Linked DNA regions of Sinorhizobium meliloti. The protein of the gene in region 2 interacts with the protein of the main gene of each other region in a pairwise test. Links are inferred from orthologs where the notes say so. Each region holds a gene or a part of one and is shown on either strand. Other genes may lie near its edges. The genes, in order: JOH52_RS17545, JOH52_RS16250 and JOH52_RS04400.

Region 1 (10,820 bases), 260 kb from region 2 along the record:
TGCTCCAACTCGCGCTCCAGCTTGACGATCCTGTCCTGCAGCAGCCGGCGGTCGGCCTCGATCTGCGTTTCGCCGGGCCCGCCCATGAAACCCGCGCCGCCACGCTGCCGTTCGAGGTGCGTCCAGCTGCGAACCAGGCGGCCCTTCTGATAATTGAGATGTGCGAGATCGACCTGCAGCGTGCCCTCCCTGGTGGAGGCACGCCGGCCGAAGATTTCCAGAATGAGGCCGGTGCGGTCGATGACCTTGGCGTTCCATTCCTTCTCGAGATTGCGCTGCTGGACAGGCGTCAGCGGGTGATCGACGATCACGAGCCCCGCATCCTTCTCGCTCAGGACGTGACCGATCTCCTCGATCTTGCCGGTGCCGAGCAGCGTGCCCGGTTTTGGCTGGGCGACGGAAACGATCATGCCGTGAACGACGTCCAGGTCGATGGCGAGCGCCAGGCCCGTCGCCTCCTCCAGCCGGCTTTCGTCCGAACGCGTAGCGGGCTGCGCAACGATGTCGGCAGAAGCCTTCCCGGTCTTTTTCAGGATCGGAACGACGACGACGGCACGCGAATCATCGCGGAGCCTCTCGAGCTCCGGAATGATCGACGACGATTTTGAATCACGCTTGGTAATGTTCCTCACATCCCGTCAGGAGGCAGCTTCCTCATTCTCGAACATCTGCAACGGCTGGCCCGGCATGATCGTCGAGATGGCGTGCTTGTAGACGAGCTGAGAATGACCGTCGCGGCGCAACAGCACACAGAAATTGTCAAACGATGTTACGACACCCGTCAGCTTGACGCCGTTGATGAGGAATATGGTCAAAGAAATCTTTTGCTTGCGGACCGTGTTGAGAAAGAGATCCTGCAAGTTTTGAGAACGTTCCGCCATCGCGCCGCTTCTTTCTTATTTGCCGGCGTTCTGGCGCCGGTGCATTTTGTTAATTTTTAAGGTGTCACGTACGATCCCGGCACCTCCGCAGGGTTTGGTATCAAATCACCGTCTTTTCCGCAATGTCGAAAAAGGCCTCGCGAATATTCTGTGCTATGCTTCCTGGATGACCGTTGCCGATCGTCTTTCCGTCGACGGAAACGACGGGAAAGCAGATGCTGGTAGCAGCGGTGATGAAGACCTCCCGCGCTGCGAGCATTTCTTCCACGGAGAAGGCCGTTTCCTCGATCGCAAGGCCCAGCGGCTTGGCCACGTCCATCAGGGTGGTGCGGGTCACGCCGCGCAGAATGCCACTTTCCGCCGGGCGGGTGCGTAACGTCCCTTCGCGGTCCACGATCCATACATTCGTCGCCGCCCCCTCTTTGACCATGCCGTCCACGTCGACGAAGATCGCCTCCTGCGCGCCCGCTTCCTTCGCCTGCTGACGGGCAAGCACATTCGGGAGAAGGCCGACGCTCTTGATATCGACGCGATCCCACCGGTTCTCCGGCACCGTTATCGCCGATATGCCCTCGGCATTCTTCCGGGCGATCGCCCCGGGATCCGTGCGTTTGGCGGTGACGACGATCGAAGGCGGCGTGTCCGCATCAGGGAAAACATGATCCCGCCGCGCGACGCCGCGGGTCACCTGCAGATAGAAGAGCCCGTTGCGGACCCTGTTTCGGCGCAGCACCTCCCGGATGACATGGATCAGCGCCGCACGACTCATCGGCCAGCCTATCCTGAGCTCGCCCAGGGATCGCCCTAGGCGATCGAGGTGTCGGGTCAGGTCGATGATGAAGCCGTGCCGCACCTCGCAGACCTCGTAGACGCCGTCGGCAAACTGGTAACCCCGGTCCTCGACGTGAATGGCGGCTTCGGCGTGCCGGACGTAAGTGCCGTTGACATAGGCGATTCTCGGCATGGCTGAGGCCCTCAGAAATATTGAATGCTGACGCGGAAGAGCTGTTCGACATCGCGGACGGTCTCGGCGGCCGCGAGGAGGACCACGCGGTCCTTCGCCTTGATCCGCGTGTTGCCGTCTGGGCGCACATAGGCCTTGTCGCGATAGAGCGCGCCGATGCGGATACCCTCCGGCAATTCGAGCTCGCGCAGCGCCTTGCCGACCAGCGGAGAGGTTTCGAGCGCCTCTGCCTCGATCACCTCCGCCATGCCGTTCTGCACCGCGTAGACCGACCGGATGCGGCCCTTTCGCACGTGCTGCAGCACACGCGAGATGGTGACGGCGCGCGGATTGATATAGGCGTCGACACCGGCGGCGCCGGCGAAGTCCTGATAGGCCGGTTCGTTGATCAGCACGAGGGTCGACTTCGCTCCAAGCCTCCTGGCAAGCATGCTCCCGAGGATGTTGATCTGGTCGTTATTCGTCAGCGCGACGACGAGATCCGCCTCCTGGACATCCGCTTGCGCCAGGATCCGCTGATCCATGGCCGAGCCGTGGAGGACCACCGTGCTGTTGAGCTTGTCGGCGACGAGCACGGCGCGATCCCGGTCGTTTTCGACGAGTTTCACCCGCATGCGCGGCTGCTGTTCCTCGATCGTTCGCGCGACGAAATAGCCGATATTGCCGGCGCCGAGGATGATGATCCGCCGCGCCTCCTGTTCTTCATGGCCGAAGAGCGCCAGCGTGCGGCGGGCATGGTCCCGGTCGCAGACCACATAGGCGAGATCGCCGGTCTTCAACTGGTCGGAGGAATGCGGAACGATCAGCTTACCGTCCCGGAAGATACCGGTCACGGTCGCGTGCAGATCGGGAAAGAGCTCGCTCAATTGCTGCAGCGGCGTGTCGACGACGGGGCAGTCTTCCATACATTCGATTGCAACCATCGCGATCCGATCGTCCGCGAAGCGCACCACGTCGGTGGCGCCGGGAAAGGATATGCGGCGAAGCACGAGCCGCCCTACCTCGATTTCCGGAGAGATCGTCACGTCGATCGGGACGTTCTCGCGCGAAAAGAGGTCGGAATATTCGGGCGCAAGATAGCTCTGCGCGCGGATGCGGGCGACCTTGGTCGGTACGTTGAAAATCGCATGGGCTACTTCGCAGGCGACGATGTTGACCTCATCGTACAGCGTTACCGCGATGAGCATGTCGGCCTGGTCGGCGCCCGCCTTCGCCAGTACATCCGGATGCGCCCCGTGGCCGACGTAACCGCGCACGTCCAGCGTCTCGGTTATGTAGGCAATCAGCGCGGCCGACGTGTCGATCACCGAAACGTCGTTATTCTCGCGCGACAGCCGCTCGGCGATGCCGTAACCGACCTGCCCTGCCCCGCATATGATCACCTTCATTGCTATTCCTTACGTCTGGGACGGATCTGCCGATGGCTCGTTATGGGTTTCTGATCACACGCCCAACGACTTCAGCTTGCGATGAAGGGCGGAGCGCTCCATTCCGACGAATTCGGCGGTGCGCGAGATATTGCCGCCGAAGCGATTGATCTGGGCGATCAGATAATCGCGTTCGAACATCTCGCGAGCCTCCCGCAGCGGCAGGGTCATGATGTGCTGATCGCCCTGCGCCGAGATCTTCGGCAGGGTGTCCCCAACCTCGTTCGGCAGCATGTCGGCGGTGATCGGCGTATCGGGACCGTCGCTGCGCGCGAGGATCATCAGGCGCTCGATGTTGTTGCGCAGTTGGCGGATATTGCCGGGCCAATCATGCGCCTGCAGTACGGCCAGCGCATCCTCGCCGATCTTGCGGGGACGGATGCCGGCCTGTTCGCTTACCTGTCGCATGAACATGTCGACCAGGAAAGGGATGTCCTCGCGCCGCTCCGCAAGAGCGGGAACGCGCACCGGAATGACGGCGAGCCGGTGATACAGGTCCTCGCGGAACAGGCCCTCGGTGATCATGTTCTCGAGATTGTAGGCGGTCGAGGAGATGATGCGGACATCGACCTTGACGCGCTTGGAGCCGCCGACCCGCTCGAACTGCTGGTCGACGAGGACGCGCAGGATCTTGTTCTGCGTTTCGCGCGGCATTTCGCCGACCTCGTCCAGGTAGAGGATGCCCCCGTGGGCCTCCTCGAGTGCACCCGTTCGACGCGGCTGCCCCGTCGTTCCTTCGGTACCGAAAAGCGCGATCTCCATTCTGTCGGGCGTGATCGCAGCCGCATTGAGAGCCACGAAAGGACCGTTGGCACGCGCGGACTTGCGATGGATCATCCGCGCGACGAGTTCCTTGCCGGAGCCGGACGGTCCCTGGATCATGATACGGCTGTTGGTGGGCGCCACTTTCTCGATCATCTGGCGCAGTTGCGACACGGCAACGGAGGTTCCGATCAGTTCCACCGGATCGCCCGACTTCCGTCTCAGCTCTGAGTTTTCCCGCTTGAGCTTGGAATTCTCGAGCGCCCGCTCGGCGATCAGGATCAGCCGGTCGGCCTTGAACGGCTTCTCGATGAAATCATAGGCTCCGCGCTTGATCGCGGAAACGGCGGTTTCGATGTTGCCGTGACCTGAGATCATCACCACCGGCAAATCGGGGTGCCGGTTCTTGATCTCGTCGAGCAGTGCCAGGCCGTCGAGCTTGCTTCCCTGCATCCAAATGTCCAGGAAGATCAGGCGCGGCACACGGTCGTTGATCGCCGCGAGAGCGCTCTCGCTGTCGAAAGCGGTCCGCGTTTCATGGCCCTCGTCCGAAAGGATTCCCGAGACGATCTCGCGAATATCCTCCTCGTCATCCACAACCAGAATATCAGCCGCCATTGGTATTACCCTTATCCTTCAAATTATCTTCGCCCCCGGTCTCGCCGGCGGGCGGCAGAACCACCCGGATCATCGCCCCGGCGCCACCGTCGAAGTCCGGCGGTGCGTCGTGCAGTTCCAGTTGCCCGCCGTGGTCCTCTATGATCTTCTTGACGATAGCGAGGCCGAGACCGGTGCCCTTATCCCGCATCGTCATGTACGGCTCCAGAATTCGGTGCCGGTTCTCGGTCGGAAGCCCCTTGCCGTTGTCGATGACGTCGACCACGAAGCGGCCGGTGGTATCATCGCGACGGGATCGGATGACGACTGTGGGCGCGCCTCGTGACGTTCCCGCGGGCACGGCTTCGATCGCCTCCACCGCGTTCTTGACGAGATTGCCGAATGCCTGACCCAGCATGCGGCCGTCGAACTGCCCCTCGAGCGGTTCGTCGCCGAAATCGCGGACGAAGTTGATGTGGCTGTTGCCCATCTCGCGCAGGAATACGGCGTCCTTCAGGATCGCCCGCAGGTCGGACTTCTCCTTCGTGGGCTTCGGCATCCGCGCGAAGGCGGAGAATTCGTCGACCATCCGGCCGATGTCCTCGACCTGGCGCACGATCGTTTCGGTGCACTGGTCGAAGACCGCACGGTCCTCCTGATCGATCTGCTTGCCGTAGCGGCGTTTCAGCCTCTCGGCCGAGAGCTGGATCGGCGTCAGCGGGTTCTTGATCTCGTGTGCGATGCGGCGAGCGACGTCCGCCCAGGCGGTGGAGCGCTGCGCGATTACCAGATCCGTGATGTCGTCGACGGTGATGACATAGGAGCCATGCGATTCGTCGCCCTCCTCTCGCGTCACCTGAACATTCATCGTGCGCTCGGTGCCGCCGCGCATGATATTGATCTGCTTGCGGTAATCGTTGCGGTAGCGGCTCTCGGCCTCGACCAGAACCGCTTCGATTTCCGGGGCCACGTCGCTGAGATTCGCTCCGATGAGCTCCGGCGCCGCCTTCTTGAGCATCCCTTCCGAAGACGGATTGAAGATGGTGATGCGGCGATCTCTGCCGACGCCGATGACTGCCGCCGTTACGCCGGAGAGCACTGCCTCGATGAAGCGGCGGCGTTGGTCGACCTCGTCCTTCGCCACCAGGATCTGATCCTGCTGGGTCCGAATTTCGCTCACCATCTTGTTGAACGTGCGCGACAGGTTGCCGACGTCGCCGTCGACGGCGCGCACGGGAACGACGACGTCGAGATTGCCGGAAGCGACGCTGTCGGCGGCGCCGATCAGCTGCCGGATCGGCCGGACGATGCGGTCGGCGACCGCAATGGCCGTCCAGATCGCCGCCAGCAGCACGATCAGGGCAAAACCGATGTAAAGGACGCCGAAGGCGATCTGCAGGGAGGTCCGCCCGGCCTCGAGCGTCTTGTATTCCGCAGTGTTCTCTTCCATCAGCCGCATCGATCGCATGACTTCCGGATCGACGTTTCGGACGGTGTAAAGATAGGTGCCCGGAATGTTTTCGAGCGGAATGACGGCTCCCACCAGATTGGTCACGCCCGGGGGGATAAGCGTCGGCTGACCGGCAATGGTGCTCTTCAGTGCGTCCTGCGGGATCGCCGGCAGCGGACGATCGGTCGAAATATTGGCCTGGAGTATGGCGCTGCCGTCAGCGCGCACGAGGAATGCGCCGAGCATGCCGCGCCCCCTCGCCTGCCGTGTCATCAGCTCGACGAAGCCGGTACGGTCGAGGCTATAGAGCTGGCGATTGCGCTCCAGGTCGTTGGCCATCGACACCGTCTGACCCTGAAGGTAGCTGGCATTCTCGAGGACGTAGGCCTGCGCGACGTTCAGGGAGGAACGGACGATCGCCTGCGTACGCAGCGAGAACCAGCGGTCGAGGCCGACATCGAGGGTGATGCTGGCGAAGATCGCGACGAGGATCGCCGGCGTGATCGCGACGATCGAGAAGAGCGCGACGATGCGCACATGCAGGCGCGCTGCGGCTCTTCCCTTGCTGCGCGCCCTGAGCAGTCTGAAGATCTCGCGAGCGATGAGATAGATCAGGCCCACGACGAAGAGGCCGTTGATGCCGGCACAGGCGATCACGATGTTTCTCTCGGGCCGGATCGGGGTCAGACCGAGGAGAACGAGCAGCGACAAGGTGGCGCAGATCAGGGCACCGGTGGCGAGCATAAGCCCCGGCAAGGCAAAGGAGGCTCGCCGATCCTGGGCAGCAGTGACTCCGTCCTCCGTGCCCAATGGCAAGGCCATTCCATCCACCATGAAAAGTGCTACCCCCAACCGGCGTACCGACGACACCGGCATACGCCTGCGTTCCGGACCGAGACATTGAACCTTAAAGCGCCGCGTCTCCTTTCGGATACGCAAAGCTCCCCGCCCGCACCCGTCTGATCGACCGGCTGCGACCGCGCGCCGGCGAATCGACGCTTATGCGAGGTTCAAGCAACGCATTGTGGCGAAAATGCAACGGTGTTGCATCTCAGTCAAGCGCTACGCGAGCTGCGGTACACCGAGACCCCGAGTTCGCGGATCTTCTTGCGCAGCGTATTGCGGTTGAGACCCAGGAGGTCGGCCGCCTTGATCTGGTTGCCGCGAGTCGCCGTCAGAGCCGCGAGGATCAGAGGATATTCCATTTCCGCAAGGACGCGATCGTAGAGGCCGGAGGGCGGTAAGGCATCGCCAAAGCTCGCGAAATACTGCCGCATGTTTTCCTCGACCGCCTGCGATATCGACAGCGAGCCCGAGCGCGCCGCGGCCTTCTCGATCGGGCTGTCCGGGATCTCCGAACGCAGTTCGTTCTCGATGATTTCGCGGGTAATGACATCCTGTGGATAAAGTGCCGTCAGACGGCGAACGAGGTTCTCGAGCTCGCGCACATTGCCCGGCCAGGGATGCGCCTTCATCAATTCGAGCGCCTCCTGATCGAAGCGCTTGACGTCGAGCCCTTCCTTTTCGGCCTGCTGGACGAAATGGCGGACAAGGTCCGGGATGTCTTCGGCGCGGTCTCTCAGGGGCGGCAGACGCAGGGGCACGACATTCAGGCGATAGTAGAGGTCTTCGCGGAAAAGGCCCTGATTGATCGATTGTTTCAGGTCCTTGTTGGTGGCAGCGACGATGCGGACATCCGAGCGGATCGGCGTGCGTCCGCCGACGGTCGTATACTCGCCCTGCTGCAGCACGCGCAGGAGACGCGTCTGCGCATCCATCGGCATGTCGCCGATTTCGTCGAGGAAGAGCGTCCCCCCTTCGGCCTGCTCGAAGCGCCCGGTGGAGCGCGTCTGGGCGCCGGTAAAAGCCCCCTTCTCATGACCGAACAGTTCCGACTCGATGAGGTCGCGCGGGATCGCCGCCATGTTGATGGCGACGAAGGGGCCATTTCTCCGCTTGCCATAGTCGTGCAGTGCACGGGCAACGAGTTCCTTGCCGGTGCCGGACTCGCCGGTGATCATCAGCGTGAGGTCGGTCTGCATCAGCCGCGCAAGCACGCGGTAGATTTCCTGCATGGCGGCGGAACGGCCGACCAGCGGCATCCCGTCCTGCGAATCGTCCTCGAGTTTGGAGGGCCGTCGCTTCGGTTCGGCGAGCGCCCGGCCGATGATGCCGATCAGCTCCGTCAGATCGAACGGCTTCGGCAGATAATCGTAAGCGCCCTTCTCCGAAGCCTTGATGGCCGTCATGAAGGTATTTTGAGCGCTCATCACGAGAACCGGCAGATCCGGCCGTGCCTTCTTGATCCGTGGCAGGAGATCGAAGGCGTTTTCATCCGGCATCACGACATCGGTCACGACCAGGTCGCCGTCGCCGGCTGCTATCCAGCGCCAGAGGGTTGCGGCATTGGAGGTGATGCGCACATCGTATCCGGCACGGCTGAGCGCCTGGTTCAGCACGGTGCGAATGGCTGCGTCGTCATCCGCGACGAGGATCGTTGCGCCCGTCATCCATTGGTTCCTTTTGTCATCGGAGTTTCTTCATCGGCCGCCAGCCCCTTGGATGCCGGCATGAGAACGCGGAAGGTCGTGCGGCTATGCTGGCTGTCGCATTCGACGATGCCGCCGTGGCCGCCGATGATCTTGGCCACAAGCGCCAGGCCGAGACCGGACCCGTTCGTCTTGGTGGTGATGAACGGGTCGAAAAGATGCGGCAGCAGATCGGGAGGGACGCCCGGACCGTTGTCATGCACGCAGAATTCCAGAGGCAGCGAGATCTTTTCGCGCGTTCCGGCGACCGAAAGGCGAATGCCCGGCCGATAGGCCGTCGTCAGCAAAATCTCGCCGTCCGCCCTGTCGCCGATCGCCTCGGCCGCGTTCTTGATCAGATTCAGGAAGACCTGAACCAACTGGTCGCGGTTCGCGAAAACCGGGGGAAGCGACGGATCGTAATGTTCCGATATCTTGATTCTCCGGGCAAAGCCGGCCTTGGCGATCGCCTTGACGTGGTCGAGCACCGCATGGATGTTGAGCGGCAGGCGGTCGACCGGGCGCTCGTCGGAGAAGACCTCCATCCGGTCTACGAGCGAGACGATGCGGTCCGTTTCGTCGCAGATCAGTCTCGTCAGGGCGCGATCCTCGTCATTGACGGAGGTTTCCAGGAGCTGCGCGGCGCCGCGAATGCCCGAAAGCGGATTCTTGATCTCGTGGGCGAGCATCGAAGCAAGGCCGGTAACGGACCGCGCTGCGGCACGGTGGGTGAGCTGGCGGTCGATCTTGTCCGCCATCGACCGTTCCTGAAAGACGATCACCACCGATCCGGGTTGCGACAGTACCGGGGCCACATAGAGGTCGACGAGCTTGTCGGCTCCAAGGCGCGGAGAGCTGAGGTCCACCCGGTACTCGTTGACCGCCGCCCGACGCTCGCGAACCTGCTCGATCAGCGTCAGGAGCGGGCTGCCGAATGGAATGAAAGCGCTGATATCGTGGCGCGCAAGATGGTTGGCGCTGGCCCCGAAGAAGGATTCGGCCTCCCAGTTCGCAAAGGCGACGAAGCCGTTCTCGTCCACCAGGATGACCGGATTCTGGATCGCGTTCAGCACGGCCATGGAAAGATCGTTGGCACCTTCCACCGGTGCCGTTGCCTTCTCGGTCATGCCGCAATCTCCTCCCTCGCCGCCGCCCCGCCGGAGCGAACAATGGCGGCTACCACGCTGTCGCGTACGAAACCCGTCTCGGTCGATGTCAGAATCGCGGCTTTCTCCGAAGCGGGAAGCTCGGGCGCGAAACGATCGAGATACCAGCCCGCATGTTTGCGGGCGGTCCGCAGCCCGACCTCCACGCCGTAGAATTCGAGCATCATCTCGTAATGCTCCGCGAATATGCGGGCGACGCCCGACGCATCCGGGTGAGCAGCAGCGCCGGCGAGAACGCCAGCATGCCACGGCCGTCCCTGGCACGATCGACCGACCATGACGGCGTCCGCGCCCGACCGACGCAGGATCTCATGCGCATCCGCAACCGAATCCACATCGCCATTGGCAATCAGCGGGATGGAGACCACCTCGCGGACGGCCCCGATCGCATCCCAATCGGCTTTGCCGTTGTAGAATTGCATGCGTGTTCGTCCGTGAATGGTGATCGCCTTCACGCCTGCCTCCTCGGCCCTTCGGGCAATCAGCGGCGCATTGATCGAATTCTCATCCCAGCCGAGGCGCATCTTGAGCGTTACCGGGACCGTGGCTGCTTTGACCGTCGCTTCGATCAGCGAAAGCGCATGATCCGGATCGCGCATCAGCGCAGATCCGGAATAGCCGCCGGTGACCTTCTTCGCGGGACAGCCCATGTTGATGTCGATGATATCGGCGCCATTGGCCTCGACGATCCTCGCCGCCTCGGCCATCCAGTGCGCTTCACGCCCGGCGAGTTGCACGATGTGCGGATCGATGCCGGAATTCTTCAGCCGCGCCCAGGATTCGGCGGCGTTACCGACCAGTTCGCGGCTCGCCACCATCTCGGTCACGACGAACCCCGCGCCGAAACGCCAGGCAAGCATGCGAAAGGGCAGATCCGTCACGCCGGACATCGGCGCGAGCGCTACGCGATTGCGGATTTCGACATTCCCGATCAGAAGCGAGGGTGAAAAAGCCGTCGAGGGCAAATGCATATCTTTCAGGCACATGAAAATCTTGCACTATTTTTAGACATTGTTCTTCTGCTTGCCAAGCCTTTTCGACGCGC
Region 2 (10,791 bases):
GCGCAGGCTGCCGCAGACGGTCGGGATCTTCTTCAGTTCCTTCGGCGGCAGGTCGTAGAGGTCCTTGTCCATGGCCTTGCCGGGGTGGAGCTTGTTCTTGATGCCGTCGAGACCGGCCATCAGCATCGCGGCGAAGGCGAGGTAGGGGTTCGCCGTCGGATCGGGGAAGCGGACTTCGACGCGCTTCGCCTTCGGGTTGGTGCCGAAGGGGATGCGGCAGGAGGCCGAGCGGTTGCGGGCCGAATAGGCGAGCAGGACCGGTGCTTCATAACCCGGGACGAGGCGCTTGTAGGAGTTCGTCGACGGGTTGGTGAAGGCATTCAGCGCCTTGGCATGCTTGATGATGCCACCGATGAAGTAGAGGCAGGATTCGGAAAGCCCGGCATACTCGTCGCCGGCAAAGGTCGGCTTGCCGTCCTTCCAGATCGACAAATGCACGTGCATGCCCGAGCCGTTGTCGCCGAAGATCGGCTTCGGCATGAAGGTCGCGGTCTTGCCATAGGCATTGGCGACCTGGTGCACGACATACTTGTAGATCTGCATCTTGTCGGCATTGCGCACGAGGGCATCGAACTTGACGCCCAGCTCGTGCTGCGCCGCTGCCACTTCGTGGTGATGCTTTTCAACCGTCACGCCCATTTCGGACAGCACGGTCAGCATTTCGGAGCGCATGTCCTGGCTGCTGTCAACCGGCGGAACCGGGAAATAGCCGCCCTTGACACGGGGGCGGTGACCGAGGTTGCCGGTCTCGTAGTCCGTGTCGTCGTTGGAGGGCAGTTCGGAGCTGTCGAGCTTGAAACCGGTGTTGTACGGATCGGCCTTGTACTTGACGTCGTCGAAGACGAAGAATTCCGCTTCCGGACCTACGAAGACCGTGTCGCCGATGCCGGAGGCCTTGAGGTAGGCTTCTGCCTTCTTGGCCGTGCCGCGCGGGTCGCGGTTATAGGCTTCGCCCGAAACCGGATCGAGAATGTCGCAGAAGATGACCATCGTGGACTGGGCGAAGAACGGGTCCATATGCGCCGTTTCCGGATCGGGCATCAGCACCATGTCGGATTCGTTGATAGCCTTCCAGCCGCCGATCGAGGAACCGTCGAACATGACGCCGTCGGCGAACATGTCTTCGTCGACGCAGACGACATCCATCGTCACGTGCTGCAGCTTGCCCTTGGGGTCGGTAAAGCGCAGGTCTACGAACTTGACGTCGTTTTCCTTGATCTGCTTCAGAACTTCATTCGCAGTCGTCATTTGTTGCAATTCCCTGTGTGATGACGAGGATTGGAAAGACGGGGCCGGACGGCCCCCGGATAGGTGAGATCGCCAGACGCGATCAGATGGCGTCGAGGCCGGTTTCGCCGGTACGGATGCGGATCACTTCTTCCACATTAGATACGAAAATCTTGCCATCGCCGATGCGGCCGGTTTGCGCGGCATTGCGGATGGCTTCGATCACGGCCTCCGCATTTTCGTCCGCCAGCACCACTTCGACCTTCACCTTCGGCAGGAAGTCGACGACGTATTCTGCGCCGCGGTAGAGCTCCGTATGTCCCTTCTGCCGCCCGAAGCCCTTGGCTTCCGTGACGGTGATCCCCTGCAGGCCGACCTCCTGAAGGGCTTCCTTCACTTCGTCGAGCTTGAAAGGCTTAATGATCGCTTCGATCTTTTTCATGAGAAAATGTCTCTCCGCTTCTCCCTTTAAAGCAGGTTCTGCCCGCTTGGCCTCACACTATGCACGTAGCGTGCCACTTTTGTAGAGGAATGACGCGCAGATTGCGAAATTTCCAGTGGTAACGCGATAGGTGCCGATGGGGCAGTGGCTTCTGCAATGGCATTCTGCCTATTTTTTATGAGGTTTTGAGTGTTCGACGCCGGCGCGCGACGGAGGATCGCTGCGTTTCGTGCTCGAAGCATGTTATTTGAGCACTTATAGTGTGCAAATGCACATTTCTTAGTCACGTCGCTTTCCGTCAACGCTGCTCTTGTCTTGCGCTTTCGGTCGGGATTAGATCGCTTCCATGCTTCAGGCGCTTTCGAATGTCCTCGTGACCCCGGCGGAAATGACAGCGGTCGACAAGGATGCCGCGCGTTCGGGGATCGATAGCTTCTCGCTCATGCGTTCGGCGGGAACGGCCGTATCAGCCGCCGCCTTGCGGCTTTACCCGGAAGCATTGCGCTTTGTGGTGCTTTGCGGCCCGGGCAACAACGGCGGCGATGGCTATATCGCCGCTGCCGCGCTCGCCGATACCGGCGCAAGCGTCGCCGTCTTTGCGCTCGGCGACGCGGCGATGCTGAAGGGCGACGCCGCGCGGGCGCGCGATGCCTTTGCGCTTGTACCGCGACCCCTCGACGCCTACGGGCCGCAATCGGGTGATGTCGTCATCGACGCACTTTTCGGGGCAGGGCTTGCGCGCGATGTGCCGGACGAGGCGAGAACAGTCATCGAGCAAGTGAATGCGAGCGGAGTACCGGTCCTCGCCGTGGACCTGCCATCCGGCATAGACGGGCGGACGGGCGAAATCCGGGGCTTGAGTTTCGTTGCGGCCCACACGGTGACGTTCATGGCGGCCAAACCCGGCCATCTGCTGATGCCGGGTCGCGCCCGCTGCGGCACGCTTGAAATTTTCGATATCGGCATTCCGGCAAGGCTCGTTGCGGATAGAGCCGGCGATCTTCACGTCAACACACCCGCGATGTGGGAGCAACACCTCGGCGCGCTCGATCCCGCGACCCACAAATACAAACGCGGCCATCTCGCCGTGCTTTGCGGCGGACCGGTTTCGACCGGGGCCGCGCGGCTGTCGGCGGCGGCCGGCCTGCGCGCCGGCGCGGGGCTGGTGACGCTTGCCTCTCCGGCGGAAGCGCTCGCCGTCAATGCGGCGCACCTCACCGCCGTCATGCTCAAGGAAATCAACAACGCTGCCGGCCTTGCCGCCTGGCTCAAGGACAGACGCCTGAATGCCTTCGTTCTCGGACCCGGCTTCGGCGTCGGCAAAAAGGCGCGGGATTTCGTGCTCATGCTCTGCGGCCGCGCACTGGTGCTCGATGCCGACGGGATAAGTTCGTTCCGAGAGGGCAGGGAGCAACTCTTCGACAGGATCGCGGCAGAGGGCGGTGAGGTGGTGATGACGCCGCACGAAGGGGAGTTCGCCCGGCTCTTTCCGGATATCGCCGAGGATGCGGCGCTGTCCAAGATCGAAAAGGCTCAGGCCGCAGCAAGGCTCAGCCATGCCGTGATCGTCTATAAGGGGCCGGATACGGTCGTTGCCGCGCCGTCCGGCCGGGCCGCCGTCAATGTCAACGCGCCGCCCTGGCTCGCGACGGCAGGTTCGGGCGACGTACTTGCGGGGATCATCGGCGCCCACCTGGCACAGGGGATGCCTGCTTTCCAGGCGGCAGCGTCCGCGGTCTGGCGCCACGGCGAGGCCGGTGTCGTGGCCGGCCGCACGGCAACGGCCGAGAGCCTTGTCGAGAGCATAGCGCCGCTTCGAGGGAATGCTTAGAACGCCGAGCGTCCTGTCAGGAGAGCACTTCCAGCAAAGTGTTGGGGTGTTTCACTTTGTCGATGAAACAGTGAAACACGCTAGCCGCGCGTGCCCTTGGCAATCGGTTCCTGGTAGGTGAAACCGAGGTCCCAGGGGAAGTAGATCCAGGTATCCTGGCTGACTTCGGTCACGAAAGTGTCGACGAGGGGGCGACCCTTCGGCTTTGCGTAAACCGCAGCGAAATGCGCCCTCGGCAGCATCGCGCGAACCTCGGCGGCAGTCTTGCCGGTGTCGGTCAGATCGTCGACGATGAGAACGCCTTCGCCCCCATCCTTTGCGATCTCAGGCGAGATGCTCTTGAGCACCTTCATCTGGCCCTGCGTGTCGTAGTCGTGATAGGAGGCGATGCAGACCGTTTCGATCATCCGGATGTTGAGTTCCCGGCTGACGATAGCGGCCGGAACAAGGCCGCCGCGCGTGATGCAGACCATCGCGCGCCATTCCTGCCCGTTGTCGGCCAGCCGCCAGGCCAGGGCACGGGCGTCACGGTGGAATTGATCCCAGGATACAGGAAAGGCTTTCTCGGGAAGAGACATGACGGACTCCGGCTTCTTTGCGCTGTCGGCGATAAGCGTTGCTGCAGTTCGACGGCCACGCCGCCGACACTAGTTCATGCCTGATGCAATAGCGGCAATGAAGCCGAAAGTGCAAGAGCCAGTCCAGCCGCGAGCACCGCGATCTGCAATGATTTCGCCGACGCGGAGTTCAGGGCTGGTGTTTCTCGCGTGATCGGCCGATCGCCTCGATCATCGCGATCACCTCGGTTTCGGCGGCGCCAAGCACCGTGGCATCGCGGGCCCGGATCACGATATCCGTCGAGAAGCTCTTGCCGTCGAATCTCGGATAGGAGCCGATGCTCGTTTCGGGATGGTTCTTCTGCACCTCGGTCAGCGGCGCTCCGATGTCGCCCTCGCCATAGGGCGAGCGAACCGTACGGGAAAGGACGGGCGTGCCGGTCTCAAGGCTCGGCAGCAGCGCGTCGAGCATCGCCTGGAACACCTGGGGCACGCCGGCCATGACATAGACGTTCTCGATGGCGAAGCCGGGTGCGGTCGATACCGGATTGGGAATGTGGGTCGCGCCTTCAGGCATGCGGGCCATCCGCTTGCGCGCCTCGGTGAACTCCATGCCGCGGCGCTCGTACATCGCGGCAAGCAGCTCCATTGCCTTCGGCTCGTGAATGCACTCGACCCCGAAGGCCTTCGAAATCGCATCGGCAGTGATGTCGTCATGGGTCGGACCGATGCCGCCGGAAGTAAACACGTGGCGGTAGCGGCTGCGCAGGGCATTGAGCGCCTCCACGATCGCGTCCTGGTCGTCGGCGACGATGCGCACCTCGCGCAGATCGATGCCGACCATCGTGAGCATATCGGCGAGGTGGCCGATGTTCTTGTCCTTGGTCCGGCCGGAGAGAAGCTCGTCGCCGATGGCGAGCATGGCGGCGGTGACGATCGTGGGGCTGGTCATTGGCGCTCCAGGCGTATTCGGATCGCGAACGCGATCTCGTCAGTGTTGAAAAAAGCTGAACAGTCTGTCGACCATCCCTGCACTGGCAGTGGTATGCGTTTTGATAAATCCTGCCGGCCGCGGCGATCAAGCGGAATTGCCGGACAACAAGGAGTATCGTTTTGGCTAGAGTACTGGTTCTTTACTATTCGGCCTATGGGCATATCGAGACGATGGCCCATGCGGTCGCGGAAGGTGCAAGATCGGCCGGTGCCGAAGTAGCCGTCAAGCGCGTTCCGGAACTCGTGCCGGAGGACGTGGCGAAAGCTTCGCATTTCAAGCTCGACCAGCCGGCACCGGTCGCGACCGTCGAGGAGCTGGCGGATTACGATGCAATCATCTTCGGCGCGGGCACCCGCTACGGGACCGTCGCTTCGCAATTGCGTAACTTTATCGACCAGACCGGCGGCCTCTGGGCAAAAGGGAAGCTCGTCGGCAAGGTGGGCTCCGCCTTCACCTCGTCGGCGACCCAGCACGGCGGCCAGGAATCAACGATTCTCGGCCTCATTCCCACGATGATGCATCACGGCATGGTGGTCGTCGGACTTCCCTATGCCTTCCAGGGTCAGATGGGCGTTGAGGAAGTCAAGGGCGGATCGCCCTATGGCGCCTCGACGATCACCGGCGGCGACGGTTCGCGCCAGCCCTCCGCGGTCGAACTCGAAGCCGCCCGCTTTCAGGGTGCGCATGTCGCGCGGATTGCCGCAAAGCTCGCGGACTGACGACCTTCAACCTTCGTGCGCGGCTCCCGATCGAGCCGCGCCCTTTTTTGCGGGCGATTCGGATCACAGTCCGCCCCTCGGCCGGGTCGCGGAATATCGGCCCGCAAGCCTTCGCAAATGTGGCCCAATGGGGCAATTTTGTGTTAACATCGCCGCATTCGGCATCAGAAATGCCCGACGGCGACGTGCTTTTTTTAGCAGGCAAGGTCGCTACAGCACTTTGAATGGCTGCGTGTTTTTCTCAGACCGGCTCCGATTCAGGGAAGCATGCGGCAGCAAGGAGGAACTAAAGGGCCCGCGCGGCGCGGCCCGTCGAGGGCAGGGACTGTCCTTGAACATCCATGGGAGTGAAGGATGGTGCAGATCACTTATTTCATCGTTCCACACGATGGAGGCTGGGCCTACAAGGCAGCCGATGCATATTCAGAGCCCTTTCCCAGTCGCGAGATGGCGCTGGCGGCCGCCAAAGCTGCAGCAGCCGAACAGCAGGTCGGCGGCGACGACGAGGAGATCAGCTTCCAGGATGAGAAGGGAAACTGGCATTTCGAACATGCCGACGGCGGAGATCGACCGGAAGCAACCGTAGAGGATGGCTGACGATGCTGCGTTGGAGGGCAATTGACGCGAAGCCGTTGTCCTTGGTTATGCGACCCGCGCAGGCGGCGACCGAAAATGGAGAATTTCCATGCATTACAATGTTCAGATCTTTACCTGGACTGCACGCCTGGGCGTTCACCAGGTCGGATCAGTCATCGAAATAGACGCGCCGAATCCCAAGGCGGCGGCGATTTCGCTGTTGGGATTGCGGCTTGACGAGACCGGCGAGTCGTCAAAGCTGGCCGTCAGGGTGTGGAGAGGAGAGGACGCCACGCGAGCCGACTGCGACTGTTTCTACTATCATTGAGCCGGTCATTGCCGGCGCCCTCGCCGCACAGCCGGGCCTCTGTTCAGGCCAGTTTCTTTTGTGCGTTGGCCTGACTGACGAAGGCTTGTCCCGCTCGCAGAAGAAGTCCCTCATCTCTCGTGCCGGACTGATATTCCCGGATCAGCATCCTCCCGAACCGCCGAGCCTGCGCGCTCTCGCGCGGCCATCGATGTTCGCGGCACAGCTTGTCGAACACGCGCTGCAGCGTGTCGAGGTCTTCGGAAAGCAAGGCTATGCCGCCGAACGCTTGCAGTGAACGCACGCCCCACCCTCCGTAATCATCATCAAGGATGCCCTTGAGCCCTGCATTATCTTGCCATTGACATGCCGCGATTGAACCCCTGGCGAATCAGGGGTTGCAAAATTTCTTGGGCAGATGCCATTCCCCGATCCTCGAACGGGCCGGCAGGGCCATGAGGAACCTTCAGAAATGTCCGGGGTTGATCTGGCGAGACCGAAAGGAGCGAGCCATGAGCAATCCCAAATATGACGATCTGACGGACCAGCCGATGCCGTCTCCCACATGGAAACCGGAACCGAAAGAAATGGACATGGAGCCACAGCCGCTCCCGGATCAGGCGGCGGAATCCGGCACCGACGAGCCGCCGGCCAGAAGTGGCCAAACCACAAAGAAAGAGAAACCGGCCGAAGGCGCAGGATCGGACAATCCGACCCATCACACCGGCCGCGTTCCTCCAAAGGTGACCGATGGCGAGCTTTGAGCACGTCGAGCGGCTGACCCAACTTCAGGCGCGCGATTGGTGCGCGCCCCGTTAGAAGCCGGGCTTGCCCGCGCGCTGCAGAAACGATCTAATCGCTTCGATTCATGAGGTGCGGTTCCTCGGGATCGTTTCGCATCCGCGTGACTGTTTCATGCATGTCGTTGTGCCTGACCCGGGCACCGTATGGGGTTTTGGAGAGGGATCCATGTTCTACGCGATATTGGCCTATCACGAGGAAGAGGTGGTCGAATCCTGGACCAGGGAGGCAGATGCCAAGCTGATGGACGATCTGCTGCAGGTCAATGATCGCCTCGTCCGGGAAAAGCGATTGGGACCGGCCGCACGGCTTGGCTCGACCAGGGATGCCGTGACGTTGCGGGGCGATGGTGCCGGCATGATCATCGACGGTCCCTTTGCCGAGACCAAGGAGCAGTTGCTCGGCCTCTACGTGGTCGACTGCCCGAACCTTGAAGCCGCCGTCGAGACGGCGCGCGAATTGCGCCGGGTCAACCCGACCGCCGTATACGAGATCCGACCGATTTCGCTCTACCTGCCCGGTGCGGCGCTTTCGGCGCCCGACGAGGGTCCGGCTTGACGTGAGGCAGGGCGGCGGCAAAACATCCCCTTGACTGAATCGCCTATGTGCCTGATTTAAGCTGCGGGCGGACGTGGCGAAACTGGTAGACGCAAGGGACTTAAAATCCCTCGGGAAACCGTACGGGTTCGATTCCCGTCGTCCGCACCAAAGCTGCAAGATCGGCAATCCCTCAAGGGCCGGAGATCTCGAATGGTTGATCGACGCTTGCGCTCCTGCCGCTGTTGGTGTCGTTGAAGCGGTAGCGCAGCACATAATTCCCTGATGGTGCCCCGGCGACGTCGATCCTCAGCGTCGCATAGATTTCCTGGTTGCGCTGATAGCCCTTGAAGGTGAAATCGCCGAACGCCTTCTGGCTGGCGAGGACCTCTCCCTTCGGATTCAGGATGTCGAAGTCGACCGTGAAGCGTGTCTCGAGCTTACCCTCGTCGCTTGCCTCCTTCCAGGTAAGTCCCACGGGCTCGACATAGGATATGAGCGTTTCGCCGGCTTCGAATACCGGATCGGGCCGGGGCTCGTACATTGCAAAGCCGGCCGGTGCTGCTGTGACGAAGACCGCCTTGCCGATGGCGAAGGGAAGGGTCTGCGAAAAGTCGCTCATGGCCTTGCGCAAGGTTTCCTGGGCGCCGGCGGCATCGCCGGAGCTCGCCTGCTGTTCGGCCTTCGCCGCAGCGTCGGCAAGCGGACCCGCCTCTGCCTGCGTGTCGGCGAGGATGACGGTGGCGTTCGTGAGTGCCGCCAGCAGGAGCAGGTATCTCGGCATCGCGCTTTCCAAATGCCCGATCGCTCTGAGCTTTCGGCATTTGGCACACCAAGTCAAGGCAAGGCTGCAGCCGAGCGGCGGCTGTTACTGCTTCCAGAAGATCGGAGTGAGCACGACGAGGACGGTCAGGACCTCCAGACGCCCGAGCAGCATCATCAGCGACAGCAGATAGAGCTCGGGATCCTGGAGTGTCGAGAAATTGCCCGCAGGGCCGATAAGGCTGCCGAGGCCGGGGCCGACATTGGAGAGACACGTGATGACGGCCGACACGGCCGTGACGAGATCATAGCCGAGGGCACCCATGACCAGACTGCCGAAGACCCAGAGCAGGATATAGGTGATGAAGAACAGCAGAATGGCGCGCTGCACGTCCGCGTCGACCGTATTCTTCCCGTACCGGACCGCGTAGATCGCATTCGGGTAGACGAGCTTGTTCAGGGCAGACCGGATGGCGTTGAAGAGCACGACGAACCGATAGGCCTTCATGCCGCCCGCTGTCGAGCCTGAACAACCGCCGATGAACGTGCATATGAACGCGACCATGACCACGAACGGTCCCCAAAGGCTGTAATCTTCGCTCGCATAGCCCGTGGTCGACAATATCGACGTGATGTTGAAGAAGGCATAGGTAAGCGCGAGGTGGAACTCGACGCCGTTGGCGAGCCGGTGATAGGCCGCGACCGCAACCGAGAATGCGGTGAGATAGCCCAGAAATACGATGATCTGAGGATCGCGAAGGGCGTCCAGGCGCCCGCGCACGACGAGCACGATCAGGATGGAGAAGGGCAGGCTGCAGACCGTCATGAAGAACGTGCTGGCCCAGAGCAGGGGAATGCTGGAAAAGTAGCCGAATGACGCGTCGTGCGTAGAAAAGCCGCCCGTCGCGACGGTCGTCATCGCGTGGTTGATCGCGTCGAACCTGTTCATCCCGAGCATGGCATAGCTGATCGCGCACAGCAGAGTGATCGACACGTACACGACGAGGAAGGCGCGGCCGAAGCTCGCGAGCCGGGCAAAGGGTTTGTCGCTGGTGTCGGAGGATTCCATCTTGAAGAAGGACATTCCGCCGACACGCAGATAGGGGATGATGAACAGGCCGAGAACGACGATGCCGATGCCGCCGAACCAGCTCAGGAGCGACCGCCAGAGCAAGAGGCCGGGCGGCGCGTCATCGAGCCCGACGATTACGGTCGAGCCGGTCGTCGTTACCGCCGAGACGGACTCGAACAGGGCCTGGGCAAAATCCAGCTTTACCGAGGACAGCCAGAGTGGAATGGCGCCGACGATCGAAAACACGATCCACAGGACATTCACAACCAGGAAGCCGAATTTCTTCGAGAAGGGCGGGGGGCCTGCGCGGGTCGCCATGAACGTCGTCGACGAGATTGCGCCCGACATGAAGGCGGTCACGGCGAAGACCTGCCAGTCCGGGTGACCATAATAGAGATCGACCAGGGCCGGAATCAGCATCGCGCCGGAGAGATAGAGCCCCAGGATCGCCGCGAGATGGACAGCATGCCGGATCAGATTCGCGTTCAAGCTCTTGATTTCCTGCAAGCGGTTTGTCGGTGGGCCGGCGATCGAAGCGGCCGCGATAGTGCCGTGCGTGACCGATTCGTGTCAAATCGATGGTCTCCGGCGCGGCAATGTGCAATAGCGACTGCCATCGGCAAACTCAACGGGTGAAGTCACGTGATGAAGCAGGATGTTGAAAAAGCGGCAGCGGCGATGCGCGAGATCTTTCCGCCGACGCCGCTTCAGCTCAACGAGCACCTGAGCGCGCGCTGTGGGGCGACCGTCTTCCTGAAGCGCGAGGACCTTTCGCCGGTGCGCTCCTACAAGATCCGCGGCGCCTTCAATTTCTTCCGCAAGTCGCTCGGCTCCGGAGCGGCCGGGAAGACCTTCGTTTGCGCTTCCGCGGGCAATCACGCTCAGGGCTTTGCTTTCGTCTGCCGCCACTTCGGCGTTCCCGGAGTCGTCTTCATGCCCGTGACGACGCCCCAGCAGAAGATCGAC
Region 3 (6,049 bases), 2.4 Mb from region 2 along the record:
TAAATGCCGACGAGATTTTCGGCCTCCGGCCGATCCTTAAGACCGTCCGCTTCGCTCGGAAGCGCGTCCGGATCGGTCTTGGCCTTGCGGATCTTCTTCAGGATCGTGTCGGCATCGTCCATCAGATTGATGCGCGACAGATCGGATGGATCCGACTTCGACATCTTCTTGGTGCCGTCGCGCAGCGACATGACGCGCGGCGCCGGGCCGCCGATCAGGGGTTCGACCGGCGGAAAATAGGCATGGATCGGCTCTTCGCCGACCACGATGTCGACGCCGTAACCACCGCGGCGGATATGCTCCATGAAGTCGATGTTGAATTTCTGGGCGATGTCGCGGGTGAGCTCCAGATGCTGTTTCTGGTCGTCGCCGACCGGCACGTGGGTGGCGCGATAAACGAGGATGTCGGCCGCCATCAGGCTCGGATAGGCGAGCAGGCCGAGCGAAGCGTTTTCACGGTCCTTGCCGGCCTTGTCCTTGAACTGGGTCATCCGGTTCATCCAGCCGATGCGGGCGACGCAATTGAATATCCAGGCGAGCTCGGCATGCTGCGGCACGGCCGACTGGTTGAAGACGATGTGCTTTTCGGGGTCGATGCCCGAGGCGATGAAAGCGGCCGCGATCGAACGGATCTGGCCCGGCAGGTCCTCATGCACGAGCTGAGCCGTGATCGAGTGCAGGTCGACGACGCAATAGATGCAATCGTTGTTTTCCTGAAGGGCGACAAATTTGCGGATCGCGCCGAGATAATTGCCGAGATGCAGGTTGCCGGTCGGCTGAACACCGGAAAATACGAGCGGCTTGAATTCGTTCATGTCGTCCCCAATCGGGCTTGTGGAGGGCCCGGCTCCAGTTGATATCCGCCGCGCTTATGCACGGCGGGCCGGGCGCAATCAAGAGGCATGGTCACGCGGGCTGGAGGAGATCCCACCTATTGCCGAAGGGATCGACGAAGACGGCAACGGTTCCGTAGACCTCATGGCGGGGCGCCTCGAGGAACGTGACGCCTGCGGAAAGCATGGCGGCGTGATCGCGGCCGAAGTCGTCGGTAAAGAGAAAGAAGCCGACCCGCCCGCCGGCCTGATTGCCGATTGCGGCGCGCTGCCTTTCGCCCTCGGCCCGGGCGAGCAGGAGAGCGGTCTCCGCCGCACCTTTCGGCCGCACGACGACCCAGCGCTTGCCGCCGCCGAGGTCGCTGTCATCGAGGAGGTCGAAGCCGAGCTTGCCGCAGTAAAAGGCGATGCCCTCGTCGTAGCCGGGCACGACGATGGCGACACGGGCAACCGACTGTCTCATTGCCGATCCGCCCCTTCGCTCGCCCGCTCGACGGACGAGGCCGATGCCCCCCGTTTGACGCTGCGGCGGATCATCGAGAGGCTCGCGCCGCCGATCCCGAACGCGACCGCGAAATAGATCGCCATCGCGGCGGCGATCAGGCCGCAGAGGGTAAGGGCGCGGGTCGCAAGCGGTGCGGCGGAAGATAGCGGGAAGGCGAGCCAATCCACGGCAACGTATAAGGCGGCCGCCATGATCGCAGCGGCGATCACCAGCCGGGGAATCCTCGTCAGCAGGGGAATATCGCGCCCCCAGTGCCCACGCCAGACGAGCGTCGCGAAAAGAAGCAAGGCGTTCACCCAGCCGGCGACGATTTCGGCCGTCGCGATGCCGCTTGCGGCAAGCGACGGAAAAAGCGTCAGCGCCAGGGAGACGTTCACTGCCACGGAAATCCCGGCGAAGATCATCGGCGTGCGGGTGTCCTCGCGGGCGAAGAAACCGGGAATGAAAGCCTTGATCAGCACGAAAGCCGGCAGGCCGAGGCCGTAGATCGCCAGGATATGCCCGACGACGACGGTGGATTCCGGCGAGAACTGGCCGCGCTCGAAGAGGAGCCGGACGATCGGCTCCGACATGACGAGCAGCGCCGCGGCGGCGGGGAGCGTGAGGAACAGCGTGAATTCGACGGAACGGTTCTGCAGGTTCGCAGCCTCGTTGAGGTTGCCGCCGCGCAGAGCGCGTGCAAGCTCGGGCAGGAGCACGGTCGCAACGGCAATGCCGACGACGCCGAGCGGCAGCTGATAGATGCGGTCGGCATAGACGAGCGACGAGACGGCGCCTTCCTTTGCAGAAGCGATATTGGTGTTGATCAGGAGGTTGATCTGGGTGATGCCGCCGGTGATCGCCGCGGGAAGTGCCAGCACCAGCAGGCGCTTGACGTTCGGCGTCAGCCGGGGCCGGCGAAAGCCGATCCGGATCCCGGCATTGCGCACCGCGACCCAGACGATCGCCAGTTGCACGAGGCCCGCGGCCAGCACCCCCCAGGAGAGGTCGTAGCCCACCGCGACCGCATCCTGGCCGCTGTACCAGGCGTAGGCCAGCACGGCGATCAGGATGAAGTTCAGGAAGACCGGCGCGATGGCTGCGGCGAAATAGCGGTGCAGCGAATTGAGCATGCCCGCCATCATCGCCGCCAGCGACATGCAGGCGAGATAGGGAAACATGATCGTCGCGAAGGTGACGGTGCTTGTGAATTTCGCGGGGTCGTCGGCAAATCCGGGAGCGATCAATTGCCCGACGATGAAAGGCATCGACAGTTCCATGGCGATCGTCAGCAGAAGAAGAACGGTGAAGAGGACGCCGAAGACCTCCTCGGAAAAGCGCCGGGCGCCGTCCATGCCGTGCGCCTCGATCTCCTTGGCGAAAAGCGGCACGAAGGCCGAATTGAACGCCCCTTCGGCAAAAAGCCTGCGGAAGGTGTTCGGCAGCCGGAAGGCGGTGTTGAAGGCATCGGCGACCGGGCCGGTGCCGAGTGCGGCCGCCATGAAGGTTTCCCGGATGAAGCCGAAGAGCCGGCTTCCGAGCGTTGCGCCGCCGACGGTAGCGAATTTCTTGACCAGACTCATGTTTCGGCTTTTGTCGTTTTGGAACCGTGGGGTACACGGGACACAGGGGTCGGCGCAATGATGCCGGAGGGCATGCGCTCGCGCGCTTCGTCCACCTCGCCCGCCAGCACCGCCTTGAGGCGCGCTGCGATGTTCATCTGCCGGTTCTCGCTGGTGATCTTCGAGCCGACCAGGTCGGTGACGTAGAAGGTGTCGATCACCTTTTCGCCGAAGGTTGTGATGTGGGCCGACGCGATGTCGAGCGACAGGTCTGACAGCACGGCGGTCACTTCGGAAAGCAGACCGGTCCTGTCGAGGCCCTCAACCTCGATGACGGTGAACTTGTTCGACAGCGTATTGCTGATTGTCACCTCCGGCGTCACGGTGAAGGCCCTGCTGCGCTTCTTCACACGCGTCCGGCTGGCGATCACCTCGGGCAGCCTCTTGCGGCCGGAGAGCACGTCCTCGATCAGCTTGCCGATACTCGCTGCCCGGCGTGTTTCGTCCTCGGCGACCGAGAATTCGCGGTTGACGAGAATGGTATCGAGCGCCCGGCCGTCCGACGTCGTGTGGATCTGCGCGCCGACGATGTTGGCACCCGCTGCGGCGCAAGCGCCGGCGATGACGGTCAGCAGGCGCGGATGGTCCGGCGACAGCACCGTGATTTCGGTGATGGCGTGGAAATCATGGGTGCGAACCATGGTCGCGAGCGTCCTGCCCGCGCGGTCGGCTTCGCGGATGAAGCCTGCATGGCGCACCTGCTCCTCGAGCGCCACGGTCAGGAGATAGGGCTGGTAATGCAGCCGCACATAGGCCTGGCGCTCCTTCTTGGGCCAGTCGGCGAGCGCCTCCTCCAGCATGTGGGCGGCGTGCTTCGCCCGCTCCTTGCGCGACAGTTCCGAAAAACCTCCCGAGAGCAGAAGCTCGGTCTCGTAGTAGAGCGTGCGCAGGAGCTGGCCCTTCCAGCCGTTCCAGACGCCGGGCCCGACGGCGCGGATGTCGCAGACGGTGAGGATGAGCAGCATCTTCAGCCGTTCGAGGGATTGGACCCGTTCGGCGAAATCGACGATGGTCTTGCGGTCGTTAAGGTCGCGGGTCTGCGCGACCATCGACATGGTCAGATGTTCCTCGACCAGCCAGACGACCATTTCGGTCTGTTTCGGGGTCAGCCTGAAGCGCGGGCAAAGCTTTCGCGCGACCTTGGCGCCGGCCACCGAATGATCTTCGGGGCGCCCCTTGGCGATGTCGTGCAGCAGAACGGCGACGTAGAGGGCTTCGCGGTCCTCGATGCCAGGCATCAGCATCGCCGTCAGGGGATGCGCCTCCTCCTCCAGCCCCCGCTCGATGCGGGAGAGGACGTCGACCGAGCGCAGGAGATGCTCGTCCACCGTATAGTGGTGGTACATGTTGAACTGCATCATCGAGACGATCTTCCCGAATTCCGGGATGAAGCGGCCGAGCACCCCCGCTTCGTTCATCCGGCGAAGGATCAGTTCCGGATTGCGCCGCGAGGTGAGTATAGACAGGAAAAGCCGGTTGGCCTCTTCGTTTTCACGCAAGTGCGGCGTGATCAGGCCCAGGGAACGGGTCACCTGCTTCAGCGCCGCCGGGTGGAATTCGAGCCCGTTGATGTCGGCGATGTGGAACAGGCGCATGAGGTTTACCGGGTCGCGCTTGAACACATCGGTACCCGCAAGTGCGATGCGCCCGCCGTCATCGACGAAATCGAGCGTGCCCGCGATCTTGCGGACGCGATTGCGGAAGCGGCTTATGACGCCCGTGATCCCGGGCGTGTCCTTGGCCTGCTGGTCCTCCAGCGCCGAGCAGAAGATCCGGGTCAGGTCGCCGACGTCCTTGGCCACCAGGAAGTAGTGCTTCATGAAGCGTTCCACCGCCGAGAGCCCGGGGTGGTCGTGATAGCCGAGCGCCTCGGCGATCTCGCGCTGGATGTCGAATGAGAGGCGCTCCTCCGCCTTGCCGGTCAGGAAATGCATGTGGCAGCGCACCGCCCAGAGAAAATCCTCGGCCTTCTGAAAGAGCTTGTATTCCTGCTTCGAAAGCACGCCGAGCTTGACCAGATCCGCAGAGTCCTTGACCCGGTAGAAATACTTCGAAATCCAGAAGAGCGTGTGCAGGTCGCGCAAGCCGCCCTTGCCTTCCTTGACGTTCGGCTCGACGAGGTAGCGCGTGTCGCCCGCCTTGCGATGACGCTCGTCCCGCTCGGCGAGCTTGGCGGCAATGAATTCCGGACCGGTATTGCGGACGATCTCATGGTCGAAGCGCGTTTCGAGTTCGTTCGCCAGAGCCGCGGACCCGCAGACATAGCGGCATTCGAGGATCGCGGTGCGGATGGTCATGTCCGCACGCGACAGGCGGATGCATTCCTCGATCGTTCGCGTTGCGTGACCGACCTTGAAGCCGAGGTCCCACAGGATATAGAGCATGAATTCGATCGCCGGCTCCGCCCAGACCGCTTTCTTGGCGGGCAGGAGGAAGAGGAGGTCGATGTCCGAGCCGGGCGCGAGCGTTCCGCGGCCGTAGCCGCCGACGGCGGTGACCGCGATGCGCGAAGCCTCGGGGGCCTTCGCGGCGTCGAACACCTGGTTCAGCACGAAGTCGTGCAAAAGGGTAATCAGCTGGTCCTGAAGCCAGGAGATGCGCTCTGCGCATTTTATTCCTGCGCCGTCTGCGGCGAGCAACTCGCGCGCCTTGGCGCGGCCCGCGACATTTGCCTCCTTGAAGGCCGCAAGCAAGGCCCGGCGCATCGGTTCGCGCTGTTCGGCATGAGCGGAGGCGATGAAGTCGCACCTGGCCCGAAGCGCCGCCACGTCCAGGATTTCGGGAAAGGAGGTTTCGTGTCTGGCCATGAAGTGCCGAGGGGCGTCCTGTCCGACTTAGATCATTCGTTGCAAGCGCCGCTGTATAGCCCTTTTGCCGGCCGAATGACAGGGGAAATAGCCGGGCGAAATCAGCGGTTGGAAAGCTCCTTCTTGAGCGCGTAAAGCGCGTCGAGCGCCTCTCGCGGCGTCATGTCGTCCGGGTTGAGCGCCTTCAGGGCCTCCTCGACCTTCGAAGGACCCGACGATGCCCTCGCCGCCTCCTCTCGCCGGACGGCAACCTGGAACAGCGGCAGGTCGTCGATCAGCTGGCTCGCCGGATTCTTGCGGTCG

Evidence for each region.
Region 1: the proteins of JOH52_RS16250 (region 2) and JOH52_RS17545 interact in binary tests that used the Escherichia coli proteins (3 or more experiments, as listed by UniProt). The link is inferred for Sinorhizobium meliloti from one-to-one orthologs.
Region 3: the proteins of JOH52_RS16250 (region 2) and JOH52_RS04400 interact in binary tests that used the Escherichia coli proteins (3 or more experiments, as listed by UniProt). The link is inferred for Sinorhizobium meliloti from one-to-one orthologs.

What each region holds. Positions count from the first base shown.
Region 1 is NZ_JAGIOS010000001.1:3,610,413-3,621,232, forward strand. Bases 7,663-10,661 are described here. They hold JOH52_RS17545 (two-component system sensor histidine kinase NtrB), read right to left. Parts: upstream 9,737-10,661; coding sequence 8,588-9,736; downstream 7,663-8,587. Other genes in these bases: ntrC (nitrogen regulation protein NR(I)), read right to left, coding at 7,663-8,591; dusB (tRNA dihydrouridine synthase DusB), read right to left, coding at 9,733-10,661. In the rest of the region: GTPase HflX, read right to left, coding at 1-632; RNA chaperone Hfq, read right to left, coding at 639-881; JOH52_RS17520 (D-amino-acid transaminase), read right to left, coding at 982-1,845; Trk system potassium transporter TrkA, read right to left, coding at 1,857-3,233; two-component system response regulator NtrX, read right to left, coding at 3,288-4,652; two-component system sensor histidine kinase NtrY, read right to left, coding at 4,642-6,957; more of ntrC, read right to left, coding at 7,137-7,662; more of dusB, read right to left, coding at 10,662-10,761.
Region 2 is NZ_JAGIOS010000001.1:3,362,434-3,373,224, forward strand. The notes cover bases 1-2,970. They hold JOH52_RS16250 (P-II family nitrogen regulator), read right to left. Parts: upstream 1,670-2,970; coding sequence 1,331-1,669; downstream 1-1,330. Other genes in these bases: glnA (type I glutamate--ammonia ligase), read right to left, coding at 1-1,248; JOH52_RS16255 (bifunctional ADP-dependent NAD(P)H-hydrate dehydratase/NAD(P)H-hydrate epimerase), read left to right, coding at 2,016-2,970. Outside these bases: more of JOH52_RS16255, read left to right, coding at 2,971-3,500; gpt (xanthine phosphoribosyltransferase), read right to left, coding at 3,581-4,078; JOH52_RS16265 (competence/damage-inducible protein A), read right to left, coding at 4,248-5,009; wrbA (NAD(P)H:quinone oxidoreductase type IV), read left to right, coding at 5,171-5,770; JOH52_RS16275 (DUF2188 domain-containing protein), read left to right, coding at 6,125-6,367; JOH52_RS16280 (hypothetical protein), read left to right, coding at 6,456-6,674; JOH52_RS16285 (hypothetical protein), read right to left, coding at 6,718-6,957; JOH52_RS16290 (hypothetical protein), read left to right, coding at 7,166-7,417; JOH52_RS16295 (YciI family protein), read left to right, coding at 7,623-8,012; JOH52_RS16305 (hypothetical protein), read right to left, coding at 8,185-8,775; JOH52_RS16310 (TrkH family potassium uptake protein), read right to left, coding at 8,860-10,314; ilvA (threonine ammonia-lyase), read left to right, coding at 10,471-10,791. UniProt on the Escherichia coli protein: P-II indirectly controls the transcription of the glutamine synthetase gene (glnA). P-II prevents NR-II-catalyzed conversion of NR-I to NR-I-phosphate, the transcriptional activator of GlnA. When P-II is uridylylated to P-II-UMP, these events are reversed.
Region 3 is NZ_JAGIOS010000001.1:912,622-918,670, forward strand. Bases 2,697-6,049 are described here. They hold JOH52_RS04400 ([protein-PII] uridylyltransferase), read right to left. Parts: upstream 5,747-6,049; coding sequence 2,897-5,746; downstream 2,697-2,896. Other genes in these bases: murJ (murein biosynthesis integral membrane protein MurJ), read right to left, coding at 2,697-2,900; mutS (DNA mismatch repair protein MutS), read right to left, coding at 5,848-6,049. Also shown: trpS (tryptophan--tRNA ligase), read right to left, coding at 1-815; JOH52_RS04390 (VOC family protein), read right to left, coding at 907-1,296; more of murJ, read right to left, coding at 1,293-2,696.